3 regions of the Paenibacillus sp. SEL1 genome follow, and region 2 is predicted to be linked to each of the others. Evidence: predicted binding sites of a transcription regulator. Region 2 holds the regulator's gene; each other region holds the start of a gene.
What was found. Region 2 encodes Rex, which represses fermentation and respiration genes when NADH is low (regulators of the CRP and FNR family bind a similar motif). Its sites were predicted from a motif close to TTGTGAAATATTTCACAA; they were not measured.
Positions count from the first base shown of each region.

Region 1: a site for Rex is predicted at 3,273-3,290, ahead of ACYCSE_RS13425 (DoxX family membrane protein). Genes of this name have one in related genera too.
Region 3: a site for Rex is predicted at 5,674-5,691, ahead of pflB (formate C-acetyltransferase). Genes of this name have one in related genera too.

Region 1 covers NZ_CM137723.1:2,920,540-2,928,672, reverse strand. The annotation lists gene ACYCSE_RS13450 (amino acid ABC transporter substrate-binding protein/permease) at 1-5, opposite strand, end outside; gene ACYCSE_RS13445 (hypothetical protein) at 69-212, shown strand; gene ACYCSE_RS13440 (inorganic phosphate transporter) at 245-1,234, opposite strand; gene ACYCSE_RS13435 (DUF47 domain-containing protein) at 1,249-1,863, opposite strand; gene ACYCSE_RS13430 (DUF3048 domain-containing protein) at 2,052-3,146, opposite strand; gene ACYCSE_RS13425 (DoxX family membrane protein) at 3,396-3,914, shown strand; gene ACYCSE_RS13420 (dioxygenase family protein) at 4,073-4,864, opposite strand; gene ACYCSE_RS13415 (alpha/beta hydrolase) at 4,957-5,781, opposite strand; gene ACYCSE_RS13410 (hypothetical protein) at 6,053-6,352, opposite strand; gene ACYCSE_RS13405 (hypothetical protein) at 6,550-6,981, shown strand; gene ACYCSE_RS13400 (ABC transporter substrate-binding protein) at 7,143-8,090, opposite strand.
Region 2 covers NZ_CM137723.1:5,357,715-5,365,847, forward strand. The annotation lists gene ACYCSE_RS24505 (acetate/propionate family kinase) at 1-987, opposite strand, end outside; gene ACYCSE_RS24510 (3-hydroxyacyl-CoA dehydrogenase family protein) at 984-1,856, opposite strand; gene ACYCSE_RS24515 (AAA family ATPase) at 1,993-3,495, opposite strand; gene ACYCSE_RS24520 (hypothetical protein) at 3,488-4,021, opposite strand; gene ACYCSE_RS24525 (cell wall elongation regulator TseB-like domain-containing protein) at 4,561-5,085, opposite strand; gene ACYCSE_RS24530 (amidohydrolase) at 5,123-6,424, opposite strand; gene ACYCSE_RS24535 (redox-sensing transcriptional repressor Rex) at 6,411-7,064, opposite strand; gene dinG (ATP-dependent DNA helicase DinG) at 7,109-8,133, opposite strand, start outside.
Region 3 covers NZ_CM137723.1:5,518,661-5,526,793, reverse strand. The annotation lists gene ACYCSE_RS25370 (winged helix-turn-helix transcriptional regulator) at 1-159, shown strand, start outside; gene ACYCSE_RS25365 (DODA-type extradiol aromatic ring-opening family dioxygenase) at 901-1,668, shown strand; gene ACYCSE_RS25360 (Crp/Fnr family transcriptional regulator) at 1,809-2,525, opposite strand; gene adhE (bifunctional acetaldehyde-CoA/alcohol dehydrogenase) at 2,784-5,396, shown strand; gene pflB (formate C-acetyltransferase) at 5,725-7,986, shown strand; gene pflA (pyruvate formate-lyase-activating protein) at 8,038-8,133, shown strand, end outside.

The sequences.
Region 1 (8,133 bases), 2.4 Mb from region 2:
TGCATAATTTCCTCCAGTCAGTTGAACGGTTCAAAGTTTTCTGTTTATTCTACAGGAGTTATTAAAAATTGACTACTTTGATGTCAGGTATTTTTGAAAAACGTTTCATGGAACTATCTGGATGTGTAAACTTTGAAGAAGCCGTTTTGCCCCAGAATGCCAATAAGCCCCTGCCGCAAAAAGCGGACGGAAGCTTATTGTGTATTCTATAGTGTGTACCTATTTTTCAAGAAATAATAATGAGCTAGAAAAGAATTTTGAAAATCAATCCAGATAACAGCGCAGCAATTGGTATCGTTATAACCCAAGTAATAATAATTCGACCGGCCAGCGACCAACGCACAGCGGAAAAACGCTTCGCAGAACCCACACCCAAAATAGCCGAAGTAATGGCATGAGTGGTACTTACGGGTAAATGAAGCAATGTAGCTGTGAAAATAACAGAGGCTCCCGAAATGTCGGCTGCGAATCCGTTAATTGGCTCGATTTTAAAAATCTTGGTTCCCATCGTCTTGATGATTTTCCAGCCCCCGATAGACGTACCCAGCGCCATGGCTGTTGCGGCTGAAATTTTCACCCACATGGGTACTTCCAAATGGTCCTGATACCCCGCCGAAACGAGTGCGAATGTAATAATCCCCATCGCCTTTTGAGCATCATTCGTACCATGCGTAAACGACTGAAGCGCTGCCGTAATGACCTGCATTGTACGAAACCCTTTGTTTACCGTATGCGGACTACGACGAGCGAAGATGTATTTTAAAATTATCATCACGATGTAACCGACAACAAAAGCAATCAACGGGGAGAAAATAAGTCCTTCGACAATCCCGATGAAGCCGCTCCAGTTTAATTTATCCGATCCCGCACCTACATACACCGCTCCAGCCAATGCACCAATTAGTGCATGAGAAGAGGATGAAGGAATACCGAACCACCAGGTTAAGAGGTTCCAGATAATCGCAGCGATCAGCGTCGCAATGACGATATCAATTCCATTCGTAAGCTTGGTTGGATCAGCGACACTTCCACCAATGGTCTTCGCAACGCCTGTAAACAATATTGCCCCGAGAAAGTTCATGACTGCAGCCATAATAATCGCACGTCGCGGGGTCAATGCACGGGTCGATACCGAAGTTGCAATCGCGTTCGCCGTATCATGAAAACCATTAATAAAATCAAATGCCAGAGCAAGAAAAATAACAATACCCAATACCAGTAAACTTGTATCCATGTAAAAGGACTCCCTTACGAGTTACGCATAATGATGGATTCCAGCATATTTGCAACATCCTCGCATGAATCCGTTGTCGTTTCAAGGCGTTCGTACAATTCTTTGCGTTTAATCAGTTCAATAGGGTCAGTTACAGTTGCAAACAGGTTTTTGATGCAAATACGCAATAATTCATCCCCCTGATTTTCCAAATCATTCAGGCGAATAGTGTATTCACGAATGGCCAGCAATTTTTTCTGCGAAAGCAAATGTACAGCTTTCTGAATTTCGTAAGCTGATTGACGCAGAATATCAGCGAACTGCACAATATACTCGTCCGGCTCCGTAATGTTGTACATATAAAAACGAGAAGCCGTCGCTTCAAGACCGTCCAACACATCATCCATGGTTGTTGTCAGTTCCATGATGTCGTCGCGTTCCAACGGCGTAATGAAGGTCTTGTTCAGCTCAGTAATAATCGTGTGTGTGTAATCATCACACTTATTTTCATACTTCTTCATTTCATTTGTAAACAAAGTCACATCCTGAAGATTTGAAGTATGTTGGGCAAAATAATCGGCTGCTTGCACGATCGTATCTGCCATATTTTCCAACGTCTCGAAGAATATATCCTTTTTCTTCAATCTCATAACGATTACCCCTTTACGAAAATATCCGCAACCTGTTTCGACTGCAATAGACAACCTTTGCTATCTTATCACACTCATCAATGTTTTTGTAATGTTTGTAAAAGCAAATTTCATGACATACGTATACAGTGCCCGACATGGAAGGTCATTATCCGACAATTTCTTCCTAAAAAGGTGTATTTCGTTTTCTAATTTGCTGCTATGGTTACATGTTCCTTTAGTGAAGTATCTGCAGGTACCACATGTATATAGGATGTACCTGGCGTTAACGGGATTTCAACCCCATTTTTCATAAAACGAATCGCATTGCCTGGTGTTTGCTGCCATTCAGCCTGTATTAACTGTCCTTGTTGAAACACCATGGCCTGTCCACTGCCGTCCAGCTCAACACTTAATCTGCCCACATCATCCAACGTTCGATGTCTAGCGCTCATTACAATAACATTGGCTGCTGAGAGCTGTTGGTTATTATTTTGATCCACATGTGACTTTTCGTTCACAAAACGCTTATATTGTTGATTCGCTGGATTATAGGTATAAGATACCCGATAGCTTTTAAGCAAAAAACGAATTTGCAAAGATGCTGCTGTCTCGTCCACCATAACTGGGGTTTCACCGGATTTAAGGTAAGAATATACTGGAACGTCCGTATGCTTGGCATACCCTTTACTATCGCTTCCTTTGCGCAGTCTGTTCACGTCTGTGTATAAATTATGTGGAGGACGACGATCTTTGCTTCGCCAGAAGTAAGCCCCTCCATTTGAAATCTCATCCAGATGTTCCTTCCGCTGCTGCTGTAAAATCGCATAGGCATCTGTGCTTCCCCCTGCGTGTATAGGCAACGCACCATAGGTTTCGCCCAGCTCAATCAAATACGGTCGAATGCTACGGACCGGTCCGATCTTTACATCTCCACCATGACTTTGGAAAAAAGCGACCAGACGGGTAATCCCGCCTTCTGCAAGAACTTCATATACCATGTCTGCCTGGCTAAGTCCTGCCTGTGGACGTGCAGCCGGAGCATTGTTAATCATGACAGCGAGCGGCCGCTCCAAAACAGGCTGCTCCACCGGAAGACCGGTAAGCGGAGCTGTAAATGCCGGAATAGACTGCTCCTTCGGCGGTTCAAGTGCCTCCTTCTCTGTTACTTGCTTGGTCGGTTGGGGAACGGAATCAGATTCACCCGTATTCGACATAGCAGTACAAGACATCAGCGTCATGCATAACAGAGCTGAGGCCATCACACGCAACCAATGATTTCGTTGGGAAATGGGCCTGGACAAGTTCATCCCTCCACTTAGTTATTTTTCTCATTATAAGCTTTATTTCCTGTTTTTGTCTTGATTGAAGCGTAACCACTCTATAGAATACTTATCTAAAGACATTAAAATTTAAAAAATATTCAGACTTTGTGATTTTTATCACAAATAACTGTAACTGAACCTACTACAATAAAGGTGTAGCAAAGATGATCATCCCCAACAAAATGAAATACAACCAACATTATAGATTAAGAAAGAGGAGTGGTTTGAATGTTTAACAGCTGGTTACGTGAAAACAAAGTCGCAATGTGGTTGCTGACTGTAGTACGGGTTTATCTAGGTTATGAATGGATGACCCACGGACTTGAAAAGCTGACAGGTGGATTCGATGCAGGCGGATTTATCTCGGGGGCCATTGCTAAAACAGGTGGAGACCATCCCGCTGTACAAGGCTGGTGGGGATCGTTCCTGGAAGCCTTTGCCCTGCCTAATGTAGGTTTGTTTAACGTCCTGATCCCATTGGGTGAGTTCTTGGTCGGGGTTGGCCTGCTTCTCGGTACATTGACTACACTGGCTGCTTTGATGGCTATGGTTATGAACTTCTCGTTCCTGTTCTCGGGTACAGTAAGCACCAATGCAATCTACCTGCTGTTTGAAATCTTCCTTGTAGTTGCTGGTGCAAATGCCGGAAGAATTGGCTTTGACCGTTGGGTATTGCCCTTCCTGCGTGGACAGTTTCGTAAAAATAAAGATACCTTTCCAGTGGACCCTAGTCGAAAAATAGCTTAACCATCCCCAAAATAACCGTTATCCTCCGGGATAATGGTTATTTTTTTGCGCTGTTATGCTCACGATACACGTGCCTTCTAATTAATCGAAGACGCAAAATACACAAAAGAACTTCCATTCCCACACACCATGTGGATTCGGAAGTTCTTTTTTTACATTTACGTATCACTTTCTTGACCAAAAGCCCAACAATTGAGACTTAACGAGCCAAGGACATACGATTGAAAAAGCTTACGCGCGGAGCGCTCATGATCCGCAGCCCCCATCGCATAAAACAAAGGTGAAAAATGCTCTATTCCATAAGAAGGTACCGCCTGTTTGGCATATGGAGCCTTCTTGTCATATTGGAATAGGTGACGCAAATTCCAGTCTTGAAGCTGCTGTGCAATCCAGTCATCATATTGAACGGCCCAATCGGCTGGCTCACTCGTCTGCTTGAGTGTCCGCAAGTTGTGTACCAATCCACCGCTACCGATAATCAAAATCCCTTGTTCTCGCAACGGCGCCAGCATCCGCCCAATCTCGTATTGCTCCTGGGGAGCGCGCCGAGAATCAATGGATAAGGGTACGACCGGTATGTCTGCATCAGGATATATATGCCGCAAAACCACCCATGCTCCATGATCCAGTCCTCGGTTCCGAACCGGCTGGTGGAACAGGTTATGCTGACTGAACAGATGCTCTATCTCCTCATACAGCTTTGGATCGCCTGGTGCAGGGTAATCAATTGAGTACATTTCTTCGGGAAAGCCATAGAAATCGTGCAACGCTGCATGCTGATCATCCGCGCCAATACATTGATCGGGGCTATCCCAATGCGCGGAAAAAATGACAATTCCTTTGGGTCGGGGCAGGCTCGCGCCCAGCTTTGCAAGAAAGCTGGTATATGCGTTATTTTCTACAGCCAGTGTCGGTGAACCATGCGCAACAAAAATTGAGGGTAATGTCATCGCTGCCAACCTCCACACGCCAGTATAGTGTTACTCTTCCATTTTACTCCGGCGGAGGCGCAATTTCCAATACAATCCGTTATACACTGAAATCAGATCATCCAGTGCTGCCAATCCCGTTGAATATTTTCCTGTTCATCCAGCCATTCAAGTGTTCGATCAATCAGCCGTTGCCGCTCTTTACCTGACGAGAAAGTGTGATCTCCCTGGAAAATAATCTCTTTATCACAGCGTCCCTCTGGACGCATCCAGAATATCTTTTGAAACAGAAATGCATAATCCACAGGAATAATATCATCCGAGGTGCCATGAACAACGAGCACATCTCCGTTAAATTTAACGGCCTCCTGGAACGGCTGAAATTGAGCTAACGACTCAAAATAAGCAGGCGTAAACTTATAGCCCAAATAGTCGGCATGACCGGTTTTAACAGACTCATCGTACACGCTTCGCTCCGTAATTTTGACGATGTCGTTGAACGGATAGCCCACTGCGGACCAAAGAACCAGATTTTGTACTCTCTTGTCCCGTACGGCTGTGAGAAGGGCTACCGCGCCCCCCAGACTGTGACCGATCAGCGTCACCTTGGTCGGGTCAATATCCGCGCAATTGACGGCGTAATCCAACACGGTACGTGTCTGATTAATCATGGATTCTAACCCCTGCTTACCATATTCCCCCGTGCTTTCTCCACAACCGGCAAAATCAAAACGCAGGACAAAGTATCCCCCTTCGGCCAGTTCACGCGCAGTCTTGACGAATAATCGATCTACTCCGATACGATTGCCTACAAAACCGTGACATATAACAACGAGAGGAACCCTTTTCTGACGATCTCCCTCATTTGTACGGTTTGGATAATGAATTGTTGTTGCCAGTTCTTCATGTTCAAAGCGAATTCCAATTTGCCGTTCCATCCTGATTCCCCCTGTTTCAAGCTTTACTACACATTTATGAATTCAAACTCATATCGTAACGTGGAATATCCATCCAGGATATTCATTCACTTTAATTCCGATAAGTTTAATAAGATTTTATAGTAAAGTCAGTCTATCATCGCCCTGCTTCCTTGTCAACCTGTCAGTTCACATCGTTAAAAAAGTAAACAAATAGCGCTCCCCGATGCGATTCCGGAGAACGCTATACTACACTTATTAGAGTGAATCACTACATTAAAGTAGACATTCGTTATTCGTAGCTGTTCCTAAACATTTGGTGGGTCTCCGTTCGTCCCTCCCACTCCAGCTTACAAGAGGCGCCGTTATGTTCATCCTCATGCCACAGGCTGCGATAGTTCTGTGCACCTAGTTCACCCGCAAATTCTGTATCCTCAGCCACTTCGATATCGTCCAGTATACGGTACGTTGGAGATGATCCTTGAACGCTCCGGTGACTCACATTTGTAGACGAGGCCACCCCGCTATTCCCGTTCGAAGCGTTTGCCAGTCGTTTTTGGACTGAATAATCTGCCTGGTTCTCCAGTTTCATGATGCCACACCCTCTTAACGTTTATATTCAGGTTGCTCTATGTGCTCACCCTGTATCCAGTTTGAGGAGAATGCAGCGGTAATATACATTTTATAGATAAAGTCTTTTGCCATCCGACGCTTCCTCACGTATACTGTCTTTGTTACGAAATGGCGGTTCCATCAGCCCGGGATACGCTCATAAAGCAGGAGGAAGAAATGAATAAAGCAAAAAATTATACGCTTATTGCATGGATTGCCTTGTCTATGTTTTTCTTGACACAGGCAATTATCGGATGGTTTGTCACCTTTACAGGTGGGGATATCAACCCCTTTGAAAAAATCAGCCTATCCACCCTTATCATCATCGCCGCAGGAGCCATTCTACTCGTTGAAGCTCTGATGAATTTTATGGACCGTCCCGAAGAAGGCGAGGAGACACAACAGCCAGACCATGCCCCTGTAAAGCCCCAGATGAATCTTAAATCCATCTTGATGTATGTTGTGTTAGTTGTCGTGATTCTTGTCGCCGGACTGGCGCTGCGCAGTGTACTGCCAGTATTCAGAATCTCACCTTGGGTGAATTTAATTCTCGCCGCCATTGGATTTATTGGACTCAAACCGATTTTTCTCCGTAAAAAACGTTCATAGCCCGCAATTCTCATTATATGGAGCTGCCTCATTTTGGATCGCAGCAGCTCCTTTTCATTTCGATCAGGCAACCGACTTACAGCATGGGTGTGCGCCAAAAAGCCGTATTCCTGGCCTGCAAGAAGCTGCATGGGGGAATACGGCTTGATATACTTTAGAACTTATTTGGAAAATAGTTGTTCTGCATTATCCAGAGCAATTTTATGTCCCGTCGCGGAATAGTCCAGCCAAGGCTGTCCGTCCAACATGTAGACATGCCCTTGCTTCACCGCCTTGAGACCTTGCCATACTGTATTTCCTTCCAGCTGCTTGTATACCTTTTGGGCATCCGCGCCTTTACTGATGATAACAAGGATCGCATCAGCATCATAATCCGGTAAAACCTCTTGGGAAACAACCTGATAAGCCTTGTTGATCTTTTCTACACCTTTGGCTGGCTTCAAGCCCAAGTCCTGATACAGCAGCGGCCCTACCGGACGCTTCATCCCCATAACACGGACCTCTTTCGCCGTCACACGTACAGCCATAACCGTTCCGTCCCCAATTTTTGAATGAATCAGCTTTTTGACTCGTTCCTTCTGTGTATCATAATCTTTTAGAAATGCGTCTGCCTGTGCTTCATGTTTGACCATAACGGCTATTTTTTTCAATTGATCCTTCCATGTGCCTTCATCCAGATCAAAAACTTCGGTTGGCGCAATTTTTTCAAATTTGGCCACATCGGTTCCCGAATATTTTTTATCCAAGAAAATATGATCAGGTTGAAGCTCCAGTACCGCTTCCATATCCGGGTCTGTGACAACACCTAGCTTACGGGTATTTTGAAGACGATCTTTTACATGGGGAAGAAAATCCTTCACATCTCCACCAATGACCGAACCAGCCGGAGTAATGCCCAATGCCAGCAGGTTGTTCGTCAAATGAATAGACATCGAAGCAATACGCGAATCCGCACTAATGGTTGTCTGCGCACTGCCAGCCGCTTTCGTATCGGTAGCCTGCTTGTCGGCTGCTTGACCGCAAGCGGACAGCATGATCATGCATACAACAAGAGTTGTGACTACCCATGAACGTTTAAAACCTGAACCCTCAAATTTGTGCTTTCTCATGATTACTCTCTCCTATGCCACAGAAACTCTACATTATAATGAT
Region 2 (8,133 bases):
TGTAAATGCAATTACGTCTACCCCGTTCATTGCGGCAGCATACGATCCAATGTATTTGCGCAGACGGTATTCATACATTTCGAATGCCAATGTAGAATTAGCTTCGCCTTTTTCCATACCTTCTGTGATTTCACGCATGTCACTGCTGATACCGGAAATAGCTAAAAGTCCACTATGCTTGTTCAGCATGGAATTGACTTCATTGACAGTCAATTCTTCTTTGTTCATGACATAAGGTACGATTGCTGGGTCCAAATCACCACTACGAGTACCCATCATAAGACCTTCCAGTGGAGTCATACCCATGGAAGTATCAACAGACAAACCGCCTTGAACTGCTGTTACACTACCACCATTACCGATATGACAAGTGATAATCTTCAGGTCTTCCAAAGGACGACCAAGGAATTTGGCGGCTTCCTTACTTACAAAATCATGGGAAGTGCCATGGGCACCGTAACGACGAACCTTATACTTATTGTACAACACTCTTGGAATGGCGTACATATAAGCTTTTTCAGGCATGGTTTGATGGAACGAGGTATCAAATACCACAACCTGCGGTACATCTGGCATATTCAATTCAGCCGCTTTAATCCCCATCATGGAAGCAGGGTTATGCAGTGGTGCCAGGTCAAACAAGCGGCGGATTTCACTCTTCGCTTCAGGCGTTACAACTGCAGACTGTTTGAAGATTTCGCCTCCATGAACCACACGGTGGCCCACAGCCTGAATTTCACTAGTACTGGAGATTACACCATGTTCAGCATCTGTGAGTGCGTTTAGCACTTTACGGATGGCTGTAGTATGTTCCAAAATTTCGCTAACTTCGGTGTATTCTTCTTTATTGGTTGGCTTATGCGTAAGAATGGAGGAATCCATACCGATGCGCTCTACCAATCCTTTTGCCAGAACGGACTCGTCCGTCATATCATACAATTGGTATTTCAGGGAAGAACTCCCTGCATTGATTACGAGAATTTTCATATCCGGTCACCATCCTTGTCGTACTTAAAGAAGCCTTCGCCCGATTTCACGCCCAGATTACCTGCACGCACCATTTTCTTCAGTACGATGGACGGACGATATTTCAATTCGCCGAATTCACGGAACATACGCTCCAGAGCAGCCAAAACGGAATCTAGACCAAAGCGGTCAGCCATTTCCAAAGGACCGCTTTGGAAGCTATAGCCGATTCGCATAGCGTCATCGATATCTTCAGCGGAAGCCACGCCCTCTTGAAGTACATGGGCCGCTTCGTTAATCAGCAGACAGATAATCCGGCTTGTTACGAATCCAGGAGATTCATAAATCATGACTCCTTTTTTCTCCACTATTTCTTCCACGAACATTTTAGTGTGTTCAAATGTATCGTCCGAAGTTTTCAAACCACGAATAATTTCTACAAGATCAATACGGGATACTGGATAAATAAAGTGCATACCAATAACACGCTCAGGATACTTGGTCGAGCTAGCAAGCTCGGTCAGGCTCAGCGTGGATGTATTACTTGCAAGAATAATATTGCTTGGACACACATAGTCTAGCTCTTGGAACACTGCTTTCTTCTCGTCCAGATTCTCTGTAATAGTCTCAATGACCATATCGCAGCTGCCGAGCTCCGCCAAATGGATTACTTTTTGAATACGGGATAAGATCAATTTTTTCTCAGCTTGAGTAATTGCCCACTTTTCCAGTTGTTTGTCCAGACTCGTTTCAATCATATTGTAGGCGTAGTCTAGTTTCTCTGGTGTCTGCTCTACCAGCAGCACATCGATTCCTTTGGACGCGAGCATTTCAGAAATCCCCTGTCCCATGGTGCCGCCGCCGATGACGCCGATTTTTTTAAATTGCATGATTCTTTACTCCACCCTTTCCTGGTCACTCTCATATATTGTATCCTTCTTTGTCGAAAAATACATGTTTATGTCCCAATAGATAATAATATCTTAGCACGGACTAAAAGTAAAAAAAAATAACCAGCATAAAAAATTATGCTGGTAATAAAGCATTTTCACTAAATTGACATCTAAATTGATCTCCAGACAGAGTTTCTTCCTTCATCAGGATGTCAAGTGAGTTGTCGAACACAGGACGATGCTTTTCCAGCAACTCCAAAGTTCGGGTATGCAGGTCAGCCATAATCTCGCCATTTTCCCGCATAAGTTCTTCTTTGGTTACCATTTCCATGTTAATAATGCCAAGTGAAGTCAAACCGGAAGTCATCATCGTATGGACGATATTCAGCGCCTGCTCAAAATCATTACTTGAGCCGGTACTGCGACCGCCATAGTACATTTCTTCCGCCGTAGCCCCTGCGAGTGAGATCATGATCTGCTCCTCCAGGAACTGCTTGGTGTATAAATAATGCTCTTGCTGTGGATTGTGGCGCACATAGCCAAGCGCTTTTCCACGTGGGCTAAGTGCTACCTGGCTTACGCTACCGGGACGAACAATTTCGGCCATAATAGCATGTCCTAGTTCATGAATCGCTACACGTTTTTTCTCTTCCAACGTCGATTCTCGGTCTGTCTTTTCACCCATCATTACTTTGTCAATTGCCATCGACAGATGCTTCTGCGCAATCATTTTGTGATCCTGTCTCATCGCATAGATTGCCGCTTCATTCATCACGCTCTCCAGCTGTGCGCCGGAAAACCCGTAAGATTCCTCAGCAATTTTGTCCAGATTCGCATCTTCCTGAATCGGTTTGTTTTTGGCATGAATTTTAAGAATATGAAGACGGCCCTTCTTGTCAGGCAAATCCACTTGAATATGACGGTCAAAACGCCCTGGACGCGTTAAAGCGCTGTCCAGCATTTCTTTACGGTTTGTTGCTGCAATGATCAAAATCCGCGGTGTATCTGCCGAATAAATGCCATCCATTTCTGTCAGCAACTGATTCAAAGTCTGATCATATTCTCGTTGCTGTCCACCCTCACGTTTACCACCAATTACGTCGATCTCGTCAATAAAAATAATCGCATTTTCCTTCTTTTCCTTGGCTGCACGAGTACGTGCCTCCCGAAACAACTCACGGACACGACCCGCGCCAACACCAACGTACATTTCAACAAATTCACTACCTGAGGCTGCAACAAATACAGAATTAGTATAGTGTGCGGCTGCTTTCGCCATCAGTGTTTTCCCTGTTCCCGGAGGACCTGTGAGCAGAACACCTTTTAATGGACGGATACCAAACTTGGAAATTTCATCATGTCGATTCAAAAAGTCCAGGGCCTCACGCAACTCCTGTTTAGCGCTTTCCTGCCCACCGATTTCCTCAAAAGTCAGCTTGTCCGGACCATTTTTTTTGCGTTTACGTTCTTGCCCAGCACCTACGGCCAAGCCGCCACGCGCATGCATGAGCATTAACAAGCCGCTGAGCATCACGCCAGCAACTAGAAGAGGGATAATATTCACCCCAATAAAAACGAGAAATATAATAGTCACCGGCACTATGCCGATTAATGTTTCCTTGATCCATCTAGGCATTAGGCCATACCCCCATTTGCTGAGATTGACGTGGCAAAACGATAAACTTGGTCGCTTTACCTTCGCTGAGTCGGATATAGACATTGTTCGAATCCATGTCGGTATCAGCTTTGATACCCGTCTTTTTCTTTTTCATCTGCTCAACTGTAGATGAAATTTGAGTATACTTTTTATTTTCCATCGCTTCGGCTACAGGAAACATAGCCTCAGACCACCATTGATTTAGTGCTGAATTGGAACGATCTTCAATATCCAGCTTAATGGTACGGCTGCCAATGATGGTTTGTCCTTTTTGCTTAACCACATCGACTAATCCGGCCACATCCGCCTGCGGTTTGAGATCTAGTTTCAATACAACCTGATCCTGTTTAATATCTATTTGAGCGCTTGTCACGCCTGGATATTGAGAAACCAGTTTTTCCAGAGGGCTTTGCATTGTAACCTGACGGTAAATGAACCATCCCCCAAATAGCAGCAAAGCTGCCAAAACTGCCGCCACAACGATAGGAACTGCACGCAATTTCAAACAACATCCTCCTCTCAAAATGTAAAACACAGAAGAAACGGGACGAATGTCAACAAACAACCAAATTGCATGATCTTACAGCGATCAGCAATTCTTTTTTCTATCATTTTTGTCTATCACTTATAAAATATAGTATATCATAACGTATATCTAATATCGAAGGCAATGTGTGGAGGAGTTGTGATGAGGCAAAATCTTTGGTTAAGGTGGAGGCGAGACGCTGAGCGTAGGATTTGATCTTACGATCGCTGTTGCCACCCGATTTTTCTCGATTATATTCTTACGGAGAAAATCCGGCGGCAAGGCGAACGCTCCGCTTCTCCAGATTCAAATCCTCCACTCCGTACTGTCCGCCATAAAGATGAATTTGCCCTAGGAGAGAAGATGGATAGGTAAAGATGCTTCACTGGTTTTCAGCCCATTATACGGCATAGCAAGACTAAAAGACGTAAATACGAATTTCATCGCATTTACGTCTTTTTCTTAAGCTTTCAATTATTTACTAGTCATTCATTCCACATCTGCTAATCCTCAACCAGCTAGTTATTGGGCAAAGTATATTTTACACCCGTCGCTACCCCATCTAAGAAACGATAAAAGCTGTAGTAATGATGACTTCCATCATCGTAAAACAACTGCCACACATATTCGCCATTGAACACACTCGGCTGAAGCCTTACAATTTTTACACCTGGAAGCTGCTGCTGAATTATTGCCGTCATTTTTTGCTCATCGACTCCATTCTTCAGCAGTTCGGTGTGAACACCGCTATTATCTGCGGCAGGTACGTTAGGTTGTCCTTCCACTTTTTGAAAAGGAACCCACACCATTATATTTTCATTCTGTGCATTTTTCCCTTGAACCACCCAATATACCTGATCCCACACAGACTTCCATGTTTGAGTCGTGCTAACTAGACCACCTGATTGCTTGGCCTTAATGATAGCGGCATTTTTCTCAGCCACCTGGTCTTGAGTAACATAGGAATAATACCAGAAAATGCTGACCAGGATCAGTATTACGGCCAAAATGGCGACCGCTATCCACTTTTTCTTATTTTTCAAACCCGTGCTTCCTCTCTAAGGGGATGTGACACCTGAATTAGCGCGACAGCAGCCCTTCAAAGGCGGCTTGTGCCTCATGTTTGATGCGTTCCTCGTCCATAGTCAGGCATTCGCCGTTTTTCACAACCTGACGACCGTCTACCCATACGTGAACCACGTCTTTGGCGCTTGCTGAGTATACCGCATGGGAAATAAGATCTGTACGCGGCAAGAAATGTGCCTGATTCAGATCCAGCGCGATAAAGTCAGCCTTGTTGCCTGCTGCCAACGCTCCTACTTCTTTTAAACCAATTGACTTTGCACCGTATTCTGTTGCCAGACGCAGCGCTTCACTCGCAGGAACTGCCGTAGGGTCACCAGATACACCCTTGTGAATAAGTGCTGCCAGACGCATTTCCTCGAACATATCCAGGTTATTATTACTGGCAGGACCATCCGTTCCGAGAGAAACGGTAACCCCTGCACGCAGCAATTCAGGCACTCTTGCCACACCACTTGCCAGCTTCAAGTTGCTACCTGGGTTGTGCGAAACCGCTACACCACGTTCAGCCAGTAAAGCTATTTCTTCGTCATTCAAATGAACGCCATGCGCAACAAGCGAAGGACGGGAGAAAAAGCCAAGCTTATCCAAGTGTGCAACTGGACGCAAACCGTAGTCACGTACGTTTTGCTCCACTTCGGCGATCGTCTCAGACATGTGCGTATGCAGCGGCAAATCCAGATCATGCGCAGCTTGTACGAATTTTTCAATAAACGCAGGTGGACAGGTGTATGGCGCATGCGGTGACATCATCGTTGTAATACGCCCGTCTGCTTTACCATGCCAGTTACGTGCAAAAGTCACGGCCTCAGCCAGCTTGATTCGCTGTTCTTCCTCCGAACATAGTCCAATTGCTCCACGCATCAGACTTGCACGAATACCTGACTCTTCAGCCACACGAGCCACCTCATCCATATGATCGTACATGTCCAGGAAGGTCGTTGTTCCACCTTTCAGCATTTCCAGCACAGACAACGACGTACCCCAGTACACGTCCGTAGATGTAAACTTGGCTTCCATAGGCCACATTTTTTCCTGAAGCCATACTTGAAGTGCCAAGTCATCTCCATGCCCACGCAGCAGAGACATCGCCGCATGACCATGAGTATTAATCAGACCAGGTAAAAACAAAAGCCCCTTACCATCGATCGCTTCCGTCTCTTCCTCACCCGAAGGCAAAGTCTCGCCAATGTAAGTAATGCGGCTATCTTCCACAATCATAAAACCATGGATTACCCCAGCTTCTGGTCCATTTACGGCAAAAGAGCCGTTTTTAATCATCCATTTATTCACTGTCATATTGTGTTTCTTCCTTTCCGTCCTCCAAATAATAAGCGAGGCTAAGCAAATCAGTTGTAAAGTCTGTGGCATGAATCCGAATGTTGGCCGGTGCCTTGAGAGTAGTCGGTGCAAAGTTCAGGATCGCTCCAATTCCGCTCTCAATAAGCCTGTCAGCCACGTGCTGTGCTTCAAAATCAGGTACGGTAATAATCCCGATTCGAATGTTTTTTTCTCTCACAGTCGCTTCCAGTTCATCCATCGGTTGCACGACCAATGTATTGATCTTGGTCCCTACCTTATCCGGAAACGCATCAAATACCGCTACAATCTTCATATTGTCTTTTAAATAAGCGTTATAATTCGAAAGGGCTTGCCCCAGATTACCCGCTCCGACCAATACTACATTAATTTGCTGATCGATTTTCAGGATATGGCGTATTTTCTCAATTAGATAAGAAACATCATAACCGATACCCTTCCGACCAAAATCTCCAAAATAGGCGAGATCCTTACGGATTTGGGCCGGGTTCAAATCTAGCCTCTGTCCCAACTCTTGAGAAGAGACCGTAGCCACCTCCCGTTTGTGAAGTGCATTCAGATAACGTAAATATACGGGTAACCTCCGTACGACAGCCTCTGAAATTTTATCTGATTTCATACTTGCTCCCCCTAATTGTAACGAACATACTTAGTGTCCGTCCGTTATGCCTCGGTCTCCGGGGCGGATTGGAGCCATTCGGCGATGCGGGGCACCATTTGCTCCGATGGCATATGCTCCATTTTTGGTCCCGGTAACGAGTACAAAAAGTGCTTTCCGTAATAGGATTCGATCACACGCGTATCGTAAACGATAACGACCCCGTGGTCGCTCGCTGTACGAACCAACCGACCAAATCCCTGTTTGAAGCGAATGACCGCTTGTGGTACAGACAGCTTCATAAATGGATTCTTCTTCTGCTGCTGGAGCAGCTCGCTTTTTGCCTCCAGCAACGGGTGATTCGGCGGTTGAAATGGCAAGCGAACAATGGCCAGACAAGTCAGAGCCTTCCCCGGAATATCGACACCTTCCCAGAAGCTGCTGGTTCCCAGCAATACAGAAGCTTTGGCTTCCTGAAAACGGCGGGTTAGCTTGCTGCGACTCCCACTGTCCACACCTTGTCCCAGCACAGTAATTTCGCTGGATGCTAAGGCCTCTTTGAGCGGCTCATACACTTGCCGGAGCATCCGATAGGAAGTAAACAGAACGAGCATTCTCCCCCGCGTCGCCTGAGCAGTCGCTCCTAGAGAGCTAACGAGCATATCTACAAAGTGTGCATCTCCTACACTGCCCTTCACGCTTGGGAAATCCCGTGGAATGACCAGCAACACCTGATCCCTGTAATTAAAGGGTGACGGGAGCTGCGAAGTCATCAGCCGCTCTTGATCTGCGGCTTCCTGCAAGCCGAGCTGATCGATCATGTACTGAAACGACTTATCTACCGATAAGGTAGCAGACGTCAGAATAATGCTTCTTTTTTTGTCAAAAAACATTTCTTTCAACTGGCGGCTCACATCGACGGGCACCGCATAAAATTGTAATGATTTACTGCGGAATTGCCCACTCGCTTCGAGCCAGTATACGGTTGTTTCATCATCGAGTCGCATAAAAAAGCGCAAATTTTCTCGAATCCCCGTCAGATCCTTGAGCAGACCCGTGATATCTGTAATAAGGCTATCCGCCGCATAAT
Region 3 (8,133 bases), 160 kb from region 2:
TCAGAGCGGATGAAAGATTTGGAAAATGAAGGAATTCTTACACGTCATGTATATCCGGAAACTCCTGTCCGCATTGAATACGAGCTAACAACCAAAGGCCGTGCACTTCAGCCGGTTATGGAACAGATTCAATTTTGGGCTGAGGAATGGATTAGATGAGCACCAAACTAAATAAGCGTTTCTCATAGCAAAACAGCCTTTTCCTAGGAAAAAGGCTGTTTTTTTATTTTGTGTATAGGACTACTTATCCATATCACAGAAATGATGTGCATAGGTAGCACGGCTTAATAGCCTTTGACGCGCCCTGCAACTGAGAATAATGCTGCTGTTGCACGGCGGGGCACACGGGTTTGAATATCCAGCGCGGCCGAACGGAATGTACCCAGACAGGAATGGCAAAGTCTTCCTGCATAAATAGGGGAACGGCAGGACTCACAAGGATAATCGAGCTGACTGTATGTGGAGGGAAACTTGCCTGCTCTTACCCAGTCTGTGAGTAATTCTATAGGTGTGCCGGTTACATCACTGAGCTGGCGGGTATGAGTAGAAGGATGCTTCCATAGATAGTTAGAACAGCGGTCTAAGAATATATTTTCTTCCTGAATACAAGTACTACACAGGTTTCTAAGGTTCTGACGAAAAACGGAACCACATTTTGGGCAATTAGAAGTATGTATCTCCATAGAAACCAGTCCTTTGTATCGAAGTGTAGTGAAATTTTAAAATTTATTAGTTACATATTACTATGACTTTATACCTATATCAATCTTTATTTATGGAATCACTGATCTAAGTGTATGTTGGAGTCTGTGTTGACATAACTCTGTTACTTATGTACTATTACTTACATAAAGTTACTTAATGAATAAAATAAATTATTGATGACAAGGGGATCTTTATATGATGCCATCTTTATTTTTGGCCCACGGCTCACCGATGCTTGCTATTGAACAGACGGACTATACTTCATTTTTAGAGCAACTGGGGAAAAGTATTCGTCCTAAAGCGGTTGTTATCTTTACTGCTCATTGGGAAGCGCAAACGTTGACGATCAGTTCGATGGATGACGTGTACGATACCATTTATGATTTTGGTGGTTTCCCACCGGAACTGTACGCGGTGAAATATCCAGCACATGGCTCTGTCGAACTGGCCAATAAGCTGAAAAAATTATATGAACAAAAGGGTATTGACGTACAAACTGATCGGGTGAGGGGACTGGATCATGGATCCTGGACATTGTTGCATCGTATGTATCCTGAGGCAGACATTCCGGTAGTTCAGATCTCTGTAAATCCATATCTCTCGCCCAAAGCACAATATGTCATTGGTGAAGTGCTACGTGGACTGGGAGAACAGGATATTCTGGTCATTGGCAGTGGCGTGACTGTTCATAATCTGCGTATCGTCAAATGGGGAGAAACGAAAACAGAACCTTGGGCTATAGATTTTGATAATTGGATTATTGAAAAAGTGCAAAGTAGAGATATAGAGGCTTTGGATCACTATAAAAGCAAAGCACCGTATGCTCGTCAGGCTGTACCAAGAGCAGAGCACTTTGTACCGTTGTTTATTGCGATGGGGAGTGGAAATCCTGCAAACAAAGCCAAGGTCATCCATAGAAGCTATGAGATGGGGAATTTAAGTTATCTATGCTTACAGTTTTAAAAAGTGTGTTGCCAGAAGAAGGACTATTGTTAAAATGCTTCGCTACTGCTCCTGTATTAAGTAGGGAAGTGGAAATAAATTAGGGAGTGTTATAAGCTATAATGGCTTATAACACTCCCTTTTACATAAATAACGATTTATTATATCCGGCAAATCTCACGAGGGCACAATTCACAATGACATACGCCTTGCAGCATTTCCAAATCCTTGACAACAATCATGCCGTTATCGTATTCTACTGCATTTTTCTTACGTAGATCACTAAGCATCCGGTTTACGCTTTCCCGAGTCGCACCGATCATATTAGATAAGTCAGTATGAGTAATTTTCTTATGAATCAGGATATGTTCGCCGTGAGGCTCACCATAGGTATTGCATAGACGGATGAGTGTTGAACATAAAGCACCTGGCTTGCCGTACATCATCAAATCGCGGAACTTAGTCTGAGTAATACGGTGATGCGAACCCATCCATTTCATAAAGTCAATCGCAAAATCACAATGCTGGCAAATAAGCAGTTCCAGATCTGTATGATCGATTACGCCAATATCACTGTCTTCCAGAACCTCAGCAGAAAAGGAATGCTTAGTACCGAAAAATGGATCAGCTTGACCAACAAGATCGCCGCTTTGATACATATATAGAATAAGTTCCTTACCTTCATCCGTTGTTTTGGTTACTTTCACGCGTCCACGCTTAATATAAAACAGCTTATCCGCTGTATCTCCTTCCCAGAACAGATGCGAGCTTTCAGGCATAACTCGATCTTTCATCATCACTTGCAACCGGTTGAAGCTGGCCTCCGAGAAGCAACAGGTGTTGCCGCGGGCTTCCATTACATTTGTAGGGTTTCTCATCGTCCATTTCCCCTTTGTATCCTATGTTTTTTATCTGCAACTTGATCAATTCAAATTCATTATATACCTGCGCAATGCGTTTTTGGGGCAAGAAGAGGGGGTAAAAGTGGCAGAATTCCAAACTTTGTGATTTAATTCACTTCATAAAATAAAATTTTAAATAGATTGTGAAAAAAATCACAATATATCTTAGAAAGCTGTGTTACGATCAGTGCGTGAACAAGAGATAGTACACGAGATAACAGGAGGATGAGGGAAATGGCTGTTAAAAACGAGGTTATCCAAAAAGAGCAAAGCGCAGAGCAGTATATTCAAACGCTGATTGACCGGGGGAACCGGGCACAGCAAGCTTTCATGAGTATGAATCAGGAACAGATTGACGAAATCGTACAAGCTATGGCACTCGCAGGGATGGATAAACACATGTACCTAGCGAAGATGGCTGTTGAAGAAACAGGACGCGGTGTGTACGAGGACAAAATCACCAAAAACATGTTTGCAACAGAATATATCTATCATAGTATCAAAAATGAAAAAACCGTCGGTGTCATTGAGGACAATGATTTTGACAGTTTTCAAAAGATAGCAGAGCCAGTCGGCATTATCATGGGGATCACTCCAGTGACAAACCCGACTTCGACTACGATGTTCAAAGCGCTGATTGCCATTAAAACACGTAACCCAATCATTTTCGGTTTCCATCCATCTGCTCAATCGTGTAGTGCGGAAGCAGCCCGCGTCTTGCTCGAAGCAGCTGTTAAACATGGTGCTCCAGCTGATTGTATTCAATGGATTGAAGCACCTTCGATGGATAAGACCAATGTACTGATGAACCACCCTGATGTGGCGCTGATTCTGGCAACTGGTGGATCAGGCATGGTTAAGGCGGCATATAGCTGCGGTAAACCTGCTCTGGGTGTAGGCCCAGGTAACGTGCCTTGCTTTATTGAAAAAACAGCAGACATCAAGCAGGCTGTGAACGATCTCATCCTCTCTAAATCTTTCGACAACGGTATGATTTGTGCTTCCGAGCAAGCGGTTATTATCGAAGAGCCAATCTTCGAACAAGTGAAAAAATTGATGATTGCTAACGGCTGCTATTTTGTAAATAAAGAAGAAGCAGCTAAGCTCACTCAAGGAGCTATGAATGTCGAGAAATGTGCAGTGAACCCAGCTATCGTCGGGCAGTCTGCTGTGAAAATTGCTGAAATGAGTGGTATTACAGTACCAGCAGGAACTAAAATTTTGGTCGCTGAGATTGAAGGGGTAGGAACAAAATTCCCATTGTCTGCGGAAAAATTGAGTCCTGTATTGGCTTGCTATAAAGTAAAAAATGCGGAACAAGGTATTCAACGTGCTGCTGAAGTCGTGGAATTCGGGGGCATGGGCCACTCGTCCGCTATTCATTCGAACGATGAGGACGTTATCGCTCGCTTCGCAAACCGTCTGCAAACAGGACGTATCATTGTAAATGCACCTTCCACACATGGTGCGATTGGCGACATTTACAACACCAACCTTCCTTCGTTGACACTCGGTTGCGGTTCGTATGGTCGTAACTCGACTTCGTCGAACGTATCGGCAGTCAATTTGATTAATGTGAAAAGGGTGGCGAAACGGACGGTGAATATGCAATGGTTCAAAGTACCTTCCAAAATCTATTTTGAGAAAAACTCGACACAGTATCTTGCTAAAATGCCTGATATCACACGTGTAGCCATTATCACAGACCCTATGATGGTACAACTGGGATATGTAGATCGTGTTATTCATTATCTGCATCAACGCCAAACACCAGTAGCTATCGAAGTGTTCTCTGAAGTAGAGCCAGATCCATCGACAGTTACGGTAGAACGTGGTACTGAAATGATGAGACGTTTCCAACCGGATTGCATCATCGCACTGGGCGGCGGTTCCCCAATGGATGCTGCTAAAGGCATGTGGATGTTCTATGAATATCCAGATACTGATTTCAATAATTTAAAACAAAAATTCATGGATATCCGTAAACGGATTTACAAGTACCCACGTCTGGGCCAAAAAGCACAATTTGTAGCTATCCCTACAACCTCGGGTACAGGTTCCGAAGTTACATCGTTCGCAGTAATTACGGACAAAAACCTGGGCGACACGAAGTACCCACTGGCTGACTATGAGTTGACTCCTGATGTGGCAATTATTGACCCAGTGTTTGTATATTCGCTACCTAAAACAGCTGTAGCGGACACAGGTATGGATGTTCTGACACATGCTATCGAGGCTTACGTGTCCGTAATGGCTAATGACTACACAGATGGTCTGGCAATTAAAGCCATTCAATTGGTATTCCAATACCTAGAACAATCGGCTCTGACTGGTGATAAGCTGGCTCGTGAAAAAATGCATAATGCTTCTACACTTGCTGGTATGGCATTTGCTAATGCATTCTTGGGCATTAACCACAGTCTTGCACATAAATGGGGTGGACAATACCATACAGCGCATGGCCGCACGAATGCCATTTTATTGCCGCACGTCATTCGCTATAATGCGAAAAAACCGACAAAATTTGCTTCGTTCCCTAAATATTCGCACTTTGTTGCGGATGAGCGTTATGCAGAAATCGCGCGCATACTGGGACTGCCTGCACGCACCACCGAAGAAGGGGTTAACAGCTTGATCGAAGCGATCCGTAAAATGAACAAAACACTTGGTATCGAGGAATCGTTCCAACAAATCGGTTTCGATGCAAAGGATTTCGAATCACGTGTAGACTATCTGGCTGACCGCGCATTTGAAGATCAATGTACAACTGCGAATCCGAAGTTGCCACTGGTTACTGAGTTGGCTGATGTCTATCGCAATGCCTTCTACGGACGTTTTGACCAATAATATAATAGGTACGAAGAGGCTTGTGAAAAAGCATTTTCTCGTTCAATACCGATGCAGGCTCTCTATATAGAGGGCCTGTTGGTTTGGGAAGGGAGGTGAACGGCAAGGCTAAGGATATAGGCGTGAAGCTAGGGAAAATAAAGTGACAAAAATCACTCATATTGTGATTTTTGTCACATACTACACTCTATCATTATTCTACAATAAGGGTGTAAGAAAGGTCCCGACACTGAGCGTAAGGCATCGGTGAAAAGGCCGGGCTCAAGAAATAGCTTTATCGTGAAAAAAATCACAAGTCCGGAAGACCAAACAATTTGGAGGGATTTACATGTCGGTGATTGAGAGAGAATTACAAGAGCAACAATCTGGCTGGAGAGGTTTTAAAAAAGGCAAATGGACTAAAGAAGTCAACGTCAACGATTTTATTGAAACTAATATCTTACCTTATGTTGGCAATGAAGAATTTTTGGTTGGTCCTACCGCCAACACAACTGCATTGTGGGATATTGTATCCGATCTTACTAAAAAAGAGCTGGCAAACGGCGGCGTGCTTGATGTAGACGTGAATACGCCATCCACTATTATTTCACATAAACCGGGTTATCTAGACCGGGATAAAGAGCAAATTGTCGGTGTACAAACAGATGCTCCATTCAAACGCTCTTTGCAGCCGTTTGGTGGAATTCGGATGATGATCGACGCTTGTAAAGCCTATGGTTTTGAAGTACCAGAAAGTATCATTGATATCTTCACTCATATTCGTAAAACTCACAACCAAGGTGTATTTGACGCTTATACAGATGAAATGAGAGCAGCCCGTAAAGCTGGTATCATTACTGGTCTGCCAGATGCATACGGTCGTGGTCGTATTATCGGTGACTATCGTCGTGTAGCTTTGTATGGTGTAGCCTTCTTGATCCAAGATAAAAAGCTGCAACTGAAAAGCCTTGAAGTTGATTCCATGGAAGAAGACGTAATTCGTCTTCGTGAGGAAATTTCCGAACAAATTCGTGCTTTGAATGAACTGAAACAAATGGCTGCTGAGCACGGTTTTGATATTTCCAAACCTGCTAACAATGCGAAAGAAGCTTTCCAATGGGTATATTTTGGATATCTTGCAGCAATCAAAGAACAAAATGGTGCAGCAATGTCCTTAGGACGTGTATCTTCCTTCCTTGATATTTACTCTCAACGTGATATGGAAGAGGGTACAATGACAGAAGAACAAGCTCAAGAACTGGTCGATCATTTTGTTATGAAATTGCGTATTGTTAAGTTCTTGCGCACACCTGACTATAATGAACTGTTCAGTGGAGATCCAACTTGGGTTACTGAGTCCATTGGTGGTATGTCCGTAACTGGAGAAACTCGGGTAACTAAAAACAGCTTCCGTTTCCTGCACACCCTCTACAATCTGGGACCTGCACCGGAGCCGAACCTGACTGTACTGTGGTCGGAAAAATTGCCTGAAGGCTTCAAAAAGTATTGTGCGAAAGTTTCTATTGAGACTAGCTCCATTCAGTACGAAAATGACGATCTGATGCGTCCAATTTATGGAGACGATTATGGTATTGCTTGTTGTGTATCGGCAATGAAAATCGGTAAGCAAATGCAATTCTTTGGTGCTCGTGCCAACTTGGCTAAAGCTCTGCTGTATGCAATTAACGGTGGTAAAGATGAAAAATCTGGCGTTCAAGTAGGGCCTGAATTCCCAGCCATTACAGGTGAAGTTCTGGATTATGAAGAAGTGTTGAGCCGCTTCAAACCTATGATGGAATGGTTGGCAAAACTGTACATGAACACTTTGAATGTTATTCACTACATGCATGATAAATATAGCTACGAACGCATTGAAATGGCGTTGCATGATCGTGATATTCTCCGTACCATGGCTTGTGGTATTGCGGGTCTGTCAGTTGCTACCGACTCCTTGAGTGCCATTAAATTTGCAAAAGTTAAACCAATCCGTAACGAAAAAGGGATTGCTGTTGACTTTGAAATTGAAGGCGAATACCCTTGCTACGGTAACAACGATGACCGTGTAGATAACATCGCTGTGGAACTGGTAGAAAGCTTCATGAGCATGATTCGCAAGCATAAAGCTTATCGTAATGCGGTTCCTACTCAATCTGTACTGACTATTACTTCCAACGTGGTGTACGGTAAGAAAACAGGTACAACACCGGATGGACGTAAAGCAGGCGAACCGTTTGCACCAGGGGCAAACCCAATGCACGGCCGTGATAAAAAAGGTGCTTTGGCATCTCTGAGTTCCGTAGCCAAATTGCCTTATGAACACAGTCTGGATGGTATCTCGAACACCTTCTCCATCGTGCCTAAAGCACTGGGTAAAGAAGAAGAAACACGTAAAACAAACCTTGTTTCGATGATGGATGGCTACTTTGGAAGCCACGCACATCATCTGAATGTCAATGTGTTTGCTCGCGAACAACTGTTGGATGCAATGGAGCACCCAGAAAACTATCCACAGCTTACGATTCGTGTTTCCGGCTATGCCGTTAACTTTATCAAGCTGACTCGTGAACAACAATTGGATGTTATTAACCGTACTTTCCACGGTACAATGTAAATAAGTATTACAATGACGCACGCATAGCGGATGCGGGAAGGATGATGCAACATGTTGAAAGGTCACATACACTCATTGGAAACCTTCGGGACCGTCGATGGTCCCGGCATCCGCTTCGTGCTCTTTATGCAAGGATGCTTGTTGAAA